Regions from separate parts of the Streptomyces sp. NPDC059003 genome, predicted to be linked through region 1. Evidence: riboswitches for the same ligand, from Rfam matches in the RefSeq annotation. Region 1 holds a riboswitch; the other holds the start of a gene.

Evidence for each region. A riboswitch is a leader RNA that binds a small molecule or an ion and turns the genes downstream of it on or off. The one in region 1 is predicted to bind ZMP and ZTP.
Region 2: it holds a riboswitch for ZMP and ZTP, as region 1 does, so the genes downstream of both, ACFWZ5_RS06205 (bifunctional 5,10-methylenetetrahydrofolate dehydrogenase/5,10-methenyltetrahydrofolate cyclohydrolase) here and glyA (serine hydroxymethyltransferase) in region 1, are expected to answer to the same signal.

What each region holds. Positions count from the first base shown of each region.
Region 1 is NZ_JBHYJH010000078.1:31,359-34,754, reverse strand. It holds gene ACFWZ5_RS25550 (polysaccharide deacetylase family protein) at 1-37, opposite strand, end outside; gene rocD (ornithine--oxo-acid transaminase) at 234-1,436, opposite strand; ZMP/ZTP riboswitch at 1,613-1,703, shown strand; gene glyA (serine hydroxymethyltransferase) at 1,746-3,023, shown strand.
Region 2 is NZ_JBHYJH010000007.1:102,462-105,857, reverse strand. It holds gene ACFWZ5_RS06210 (hypothetical protein) at 1-111, opposite strand, end outside; gene ACFWZ5_RS06205 (bifunctional 5,10-methylenetetrahydrofolate dehydrogenase/5,10-methenyltetrahydrofolate cyclohydrolase) at 283-1,164, opposite strand; ZMP/ZTP riboswitch at 1,189-1,276, opposite strand; gene ACFWZ5_RS06200 (dihydrofolate reductase family protein) at 1,381-1,941, shown strand; gene ACFWZ5_RS06195 (TetR/AcrR family transcriptional regulator) at 1,945-2,571, opposite strand; gene ACFWZ5_RS06190 (CAP domain-containing protein) at 2,808-3,396, opposite strand, start outside.

The sequences.
Region 1 (3,396 bases):
CGGTGATCGGGCTGTAGTCGTAGAGCTTGTTGTCCATGATGCTCACCTTCAGTGTGTGGTGTGGCCGTGCGCTGTGCACGGCACTTATCGTTCAACGTTCACACTGATGTGAGGGTCAAGGAGATCTTGGAAATCCGGCTATGGCGCAGGTCACCGGGCTATCCGCCCGGCCGAGGGCGCCCCACTGCCCCCGGCCGAGCGCACCGACGCCGACCGCGCCACGGCCCGCTCCCTCAGCCGAGCACCGCCCGCAGCTGGTCGAGGCCCCAGTCCAGGTCGTCCTTGCTGATCACCAGCGGGGGCGCGATCCGGATGGTCGCCCCGTGCGTGTCCTTCACCAGGACGCCGCGGTCCATCAGCTTCTCGGAGACGTCCCGGCCCGTGCCGCACGCCGGGTCGATGTCCACGCCCGCCCACAGGCCGCGCCCGCGCACCTCGGTGACCCGGCCGGACTCCGTCAACAGGCCGAGCTCCGCGTGCAGATGCTCGCCGAGCTCCGTCGCCCGCTGCTGGAACTCGCCCGTCTCCAGGAGCGCCACGACCTCGAGGGCCACCGCGCACGCCAGCGGATTCCCGCCGAACGTCGACCCGTGTTCCCCGGGCCGGAAGACGCCGAGCACATCCGTGTCCGCCACCACCGCCGACACCGGCACGACACCGCCGCCGAGCGCCTTGCCCAGGACGTACATGTCCGGCACCACGCCCTCGTGCTCGCACGCGAACGTCCGGCCCGTCCGGCCGAGCCCCGACTGGATCTCGTCCGCGATGAAGAGGACCCCGCGCTCCCGCGTCAGCTCCCGCACCCCCGGCAGATAGCCGGCGGGCGGCACCAGGACCCCGGCCTCCCCCTGGATCGGTTCGAGCAGCACCGCCACCGTCTCGTCCGTGACTGCCGCGCGCAGCGCCGCCAGGTCGCCGTACGGCACGATGTCGAATCCCGGCGTGAACGGGCCGTAGTCGGCGCGCGCCTCCGGGTCCGTCGAGAAGCTGACGATCGTCGTCGTGCGGCCGTGGAAGTTGTTGCTCGCCACCACGATCCGCGCCCGCCCGTCCGGCACGCCCTTGACGCGATAACCCCACTTCCGGGCGGTCTTCACCGCCGTCTCCACGGCCTCCGCGCCCGTGTTCATCGGCAGCACCATCTCCTTGCCGCACAGCTGCGCGAGCCGCGCGCAGAACTCCGCGAACCGGTCGTGGTGGAAGGCGCGCGACGTCAGCGTCACCCGCCGCAGCTGCTTCTCCGCGGCCTCGATGAGCCGCCGGTTGCCGTGCCCGAAGTTGAGCGCCGAATAGCCGGCGAGCATGTCCAGGTAGCGACGGCCCTCCACGTCCGTCATCCAGGCCCCCTCCGCCGACGCCACCACGACGGGCAGGGGGTGGTAGTTGTGCGCGCTGTGCGCTTCGGCCGAGGCGATGAGGTCTTCCGTAGCGGTCACGGGGGCTCCATTTCTCGCGTTCGCACTCCGTTGTGCGATGTCTTACGGCTACTTGGGGCGCAGTGCGCGTACTTCCGGTGCAGGACGGGCGCGTGGCCCGATTCCTATCGTCTCCATCGTCGCTCGCATCCTGGACGAAGAACCACTACACAGTGGAGCGCCCGATAGGCTGGTTTTCACAGCACGGCGACTGGCGCACAGGGAATCGACCCTGAGGGAGCCGTGCGAGGCACGACCTTCGAGGTGCCGCCCGCCTGGGCACCCCGGGACCACGACCGGACACCACCCCGCTCGCCCCCGGAGGAAGCCATGACCCAGCCCCCTGCCCACCAGCACCCCGCCCTCACCGCCACCGATCCCGAACTCGCCGCCCTCGTCACCGCCGAGGAGCGCCTCCAGGCCGACACGCTCCGCCTGATCCCCAGCGAGAACTACGTCTCCGCCGCCGTCCTCGAAGCCTCCGGCACCGTCCTGCAGAACAAGTACAGCGAGGGCTACCCCGGCCGCCGCTACTACGAGGGCCAGCAGAACATCGACCAGGTCGAGCGCCTCGCCGTCGCCCGCGCCAAGGCCCTCTTCGGCACCGATCACGCCAACGTCCAGCCCTACTCCGGCTCCCCGGCCAACCTCGCCGTCTACCTCGCCTTCGCCGAGCCCGGCGACACCGTCATGGGCATGGCCCTGCCCATGGGCGGCCACCTCACCCACGGCTGGGGCGTCTCCGCCACCGGCACGTGGTTCCGCGGCGTGCAGTACGGCGTCCGCGAGGACAACGGGCTCATCGACTTCGACGCCGTGCGTGACCTCGCCCTCAAGGAACGGCCCAAGCTGATCTTCTGCGGCGGCACCGCCCTGCCCCGCACCATCGACTTCGCCGCCTTCGCCGAGATCGCCCGCGAGGCCGGGGCCGTGCTCGTCGCCGACATCGCCCACATCGCCGGGCTCGTCGCCGGCGGCGCCCACCCCTCACCCGTGCCGTACGCCGACGTCGTCTCCACGACCACCCACAAGACCCTCCGCGGGCCGCGCGGCGCGATGCTCCTCGCCCGCGAGGAGTATGCCAAGGTCATCGACAAGGCCGTCTTCCCCGGTCTCCAGGGCGGTCCCCACAACCAGACCACCGCCGCCATCGCCGTCGCCCTCCACGAGGCCTCCCAGACCTCCTTCCGTGATTACGCCCGGGCCGTCGTCGCCAACGCGAAGGCCCTCGCGGAGGCGCTGCTCGCCCGTGGCTTCGATCTTGTTTCCGGCGGCACCGACAACCATCTGATCCTGATGGACCTCACGCCCAAGGACGTGCCGGGCAAGGTCGCCGCGAAGGCCCTTGACCGGGCCGGGATCGTCGTCAACTACAACACCGTTCCCTTCGATCCCCGCAAGCCGTTCGACCCCTCCGGCGTGCGGATCGGTACCCCTTCCCTCACCTCCCGTGGTCTGGGCACCGAGCACATGGATGTCGTGGCCGACTGGATCGACCGGGGTGTGCGGGCTTGTCGCGAGGCGGATGAGGATGCGCTGGGGAAGATTCGCGGTGAGGTGGGGGAGTTGATGGCGGCGTTTCCTGCGCCGGGGCTTGCGGTTGGTTGAGTTTCTGGTTGGTGGTGGGTGGGTGGGTGAGGGGGCGGGTGCGGGTGCGGGTGCGGGTCGGTGGGGGGTTTCGCCTGCGCTGCGCGCGGCGGATTCTTTCCCACCCGCCCGCCCGTGACTCTCGACCGGCCGGGGAACGCCCCTCGCGGGGGTGATCCGCCGTTGGCGGCTGTCGCTGTCGCTGTCGCTGTCGCTGTCGCTGTCGCTGTCGTTGCCGTTGCCGTTGCCGTTGCCGTTGCCGTTGCCGTTGCCGTTGCCGTTGGCCGGTGGCCGGTGGCCGGTGGCCGGTGGCCGGTGGCCGGTGGCCGGTGCCGGTGCCGGTGCGGCTGCCGTTGGCCGGTGGCTGGTGGCCGTTGGCCGGTGCCGGTGCGGC
Region 2 (3,396 bases), on a different contig from region 1:
CACCGTCTCGCGGCCGCCGTCGTCGGCGCTCGCGCCCTGCCCCGCCGTGCCGAGCAACGCCATGCTGAACACTGCCGCTCCCGTGGCGAGCACAGCCTTGTTGCGACGCATCGAACCCCCTCGTGACGGTGCGGCGACGGGGTGTCACCGCGACGGGGAGGAACGTAGGACTCAGGGTTCAACAGAGGGTCAACGGCTGGTGAAAGCACCAGATCGTGGTACGGCGGGGACAGACGTCCACGCGCGGGTGAGCGAGCGCGGCGCCGACCCGTCGGACACGGCCTAGGCACGCACCCCCAGCTGCCGCTCCGCCGCGTCCACCGTCTGGGCCAGGAGCACCGCGATCGTCATGGGCCCCACACCGCCGGGCACCGGAGTGATGAGGTCGGCCCGGGCGCGGGCGCCGTCGAAGTCGACGTCGCCGACGTTGCCCGCGTTGTACCCGGCGTCGATGACGACCGCGCCCGGCTTGATGTCCTCGCCGCGGATCAGCTCGGGTCTGCCCACGGCCGCCACGACGACGTCCGCCTCGCGCAGGTGCGCGGACAGGTCCGTGGTGCGGGAGTGGCAGTAGGTGACCGTCGCGTCCCGGGCGAGCAGCAGCATCCCCACGGGCTTGCCGAGGATCGCGCTGCGCCCCACCACGACGGCCCGCTTCCCGGCGAGGTCCACGTCGTACGCGTCGAGCAGCCGCATGATCCCGCCCGGGGTGCAGGACACGAAGCCGGGCCGCCCGAAGCTCATCGCGGCGAACGAGCTGAGCGTGACGCCGTCGACGTCCTTGTGCGGCGCGATCGCCTCGAACGCCGCGCGCTCGTCGACGTGGTCGCCGACCGGGTGCTGGAGCAGGATGCCGTGCACGGTCGGGTCCTCGGAGAGGGCGTCCAGGGTGGCGACGAGCTCCTCGGTCGTGGTCCCGGCGGGCAGCGCGATGTGGCGCGAGACGATCCCGGCCTTCTCGCAGCGGTTCCGCTTCATCCGTACGTATGTGACCGACGCGGGGTCGTCGCCGACGAGAACGGTCGCCAGGCAGGGCGCCACCTTGGTGCGCCGGGTGAGCTCGGCGGCGCGGGCCGCGGTCTCCTCGACGACGCGCCGGGCGAGGCCGGTGCCGTCCATGAGCCGGGCCGGCTGCGTCGGGACGGTCGGGGTGTGCGGGGACATGGGTGCCTCCCAGGCGTGGGTGTGACCACTCGCCCAGGCGCACGGCATTCGACATCGGTGTCAGGCCGCTCCCCGGTGGTGCTCCACCCCAGCGCCAGTCACGGCCCGCCCCCACTGTAGTCGAGCCGGTTCCCGCCCTGTCGCCGCGGTGGCCGGTAGGGTCCGGGGCGGCACCCGACGCGGTGCGGGGCGGCACCCGGCGAAGGGAGAGACACCGTGGGGAAGCTGGTCTACTCGACGATCGCGTCGCTCGACGGCTACGTCGCGGACGAGGCCGGCGACTTCAGCTGGGCCGTGCCCGACGAGGAGGTGCACACCTTCATCAACGACGCGATGCGCCCGTACGGGACGTACCTCTACGGACGTCGGATGTACGAGATGATGGCGGGCTGGGAGACAGAGCCGCCGGGGCCCGAACAGCCCTCCGCCCTGCGGGACTTCGCGGAGATCTGGCAGGCGGCCGACAAGGTCGTGTACTCCACGACGCTGGAGCGGCCCGGCACCGCGCGGACCCGGATCGAGCGGACCTTCGACCCGGACGCGGTCCGGCGCCTGAAGGCGGACCTCGGCCACGACCTCGCCATCGGCGGGCCGGGCCTCGCCGCCCACGCCCTCGCGGCCGGGCTCGTCGACGAGTGCCAGCTGTATCTGGCCCCGAGCGTGGTGGGCGGCGGCAAGCGGGTGTTCCCCGCCGGGCTCCGGATCGGCCTCGACCTGCTCGACGAGCGCCGCTTCGGCAACGGCATGGCGTATCTGCGCTACCGCGCCCGCGCCTGAGGCTCAGCCGCCCGCGGGATCCGGAAGGAGCTCCCGCAGCAGCTCATCGAACTCGTCGGGCGTCGGCGGCCTGTCGTCGAGCAGGCCCTGCAGCAGCATCCCGTCGTACGCCTGCGTGAACAGCTTCACGCGGAGCGGCTCGTCCGTGAACTGCCGGGCGAACGTGGCGAGGGCGCCCTTCCAGCGCCGGTGGGGCGCCCCCGGGGGCCGGGGGGGGCCGGCGCGGCAGCGCAGCGCGGAAGATGCGGTCGCGAGGGGGGGGGGGGGGGGGGCCCCCGGGGGGGGGGCGGGGGGGGGGGCCCCCCCCCCGCGCGGGGGCCCCGCCCGCGGCGCGGGGCGCCCCACGGCGAGCAGGCACAGCTCGAACTCGGCGAGCAGATGTCCGGGCGGGCTCAGGATCTCCGCCATCAGGTGTGCGAGCGCGCGCCGCTTGTCCGCGCCGTCGCCGGGCGCTGCGGCCAGCGCCTCGATGCGCGCGGAGTCCTCCTCCATGCACTCCGTGAGCGCCGCCGTCAGGAGCGCGTCGATGCTGCTGAAGTAGTACGTCGTCGCGGTCGTGGGCAGGTCCGCCTCGCGGGCCACCGTGCGGTGCGTGACGCCCGCGGCGCCGTCGCGGGCGATGACGCGCACGGTGGCCTCGATCAGTGCCCGGCGGCGGCGCTCACCCTTGGCACGGCGGCCGTCGGTGACGGGCTCCCGCTCGGTACGCGGCCGGGTGGTCGGCCCAGTGGTCGGCCCAGTGGTCGGCTCGTTCAGGGTGGCTCTCCCGCGTGGGACGGCCGTGACGCCTGCGGGTGTCCCGGCCGTCGGTGTGTGCCGTTCGGCTCTGCTCCCGCCGACGTTACCTTCTCCGCCGGGTCGCCCCGTCAGCCGACGAACATCTGCGCCCACCAGTAGGTGCCGTTGCCGTCGATGGTCAGGCCGACGCCGGTGTACTTGTACTTGTCGCCCAGGAGGTTCCCCTCGTGGTTCGGCGACTTGATCCACGCGTCGACCACCGACCGGGCGTCCTTCCACATGCCGGGGGCGCCCGCCGCGTTCTCGGCGACGGTGCTCATCGGGCGCGAGTAGCCGTTCTTCCTGAGGTTGTCGAACATGTCGAGCCAGTGGCCCTGCTGCCCCCGCCGGGCCTGCTCGTCGGCCGCGGCCTGCGCGGCGCGCGCGGCCGCGTCGTCGTACTGGAGCGGCGCCTTGCCCCGCTGCGCGCGGTAGTTGTTGATCAGGTCGAAGACCTCGCGCTGGAGTGACTGCGGGGGCCGGGTCCCGCCCTGGCCGCGGAACTTCCAGACCTGGGACGGCGTGGCGTTGCACCGGTGGATCTGCACGGGCGTGTCCTCGCCCGTGTTGCCGTCCCGGACGTCGAGGCACTTGCCGGAGCGCGGGTTCACCAGAGTGTCGCCCTGGTAGCGGACCCACTTCTGGGCGGGGGAGTCGTTGCAGTCGTAGAGCTGGACG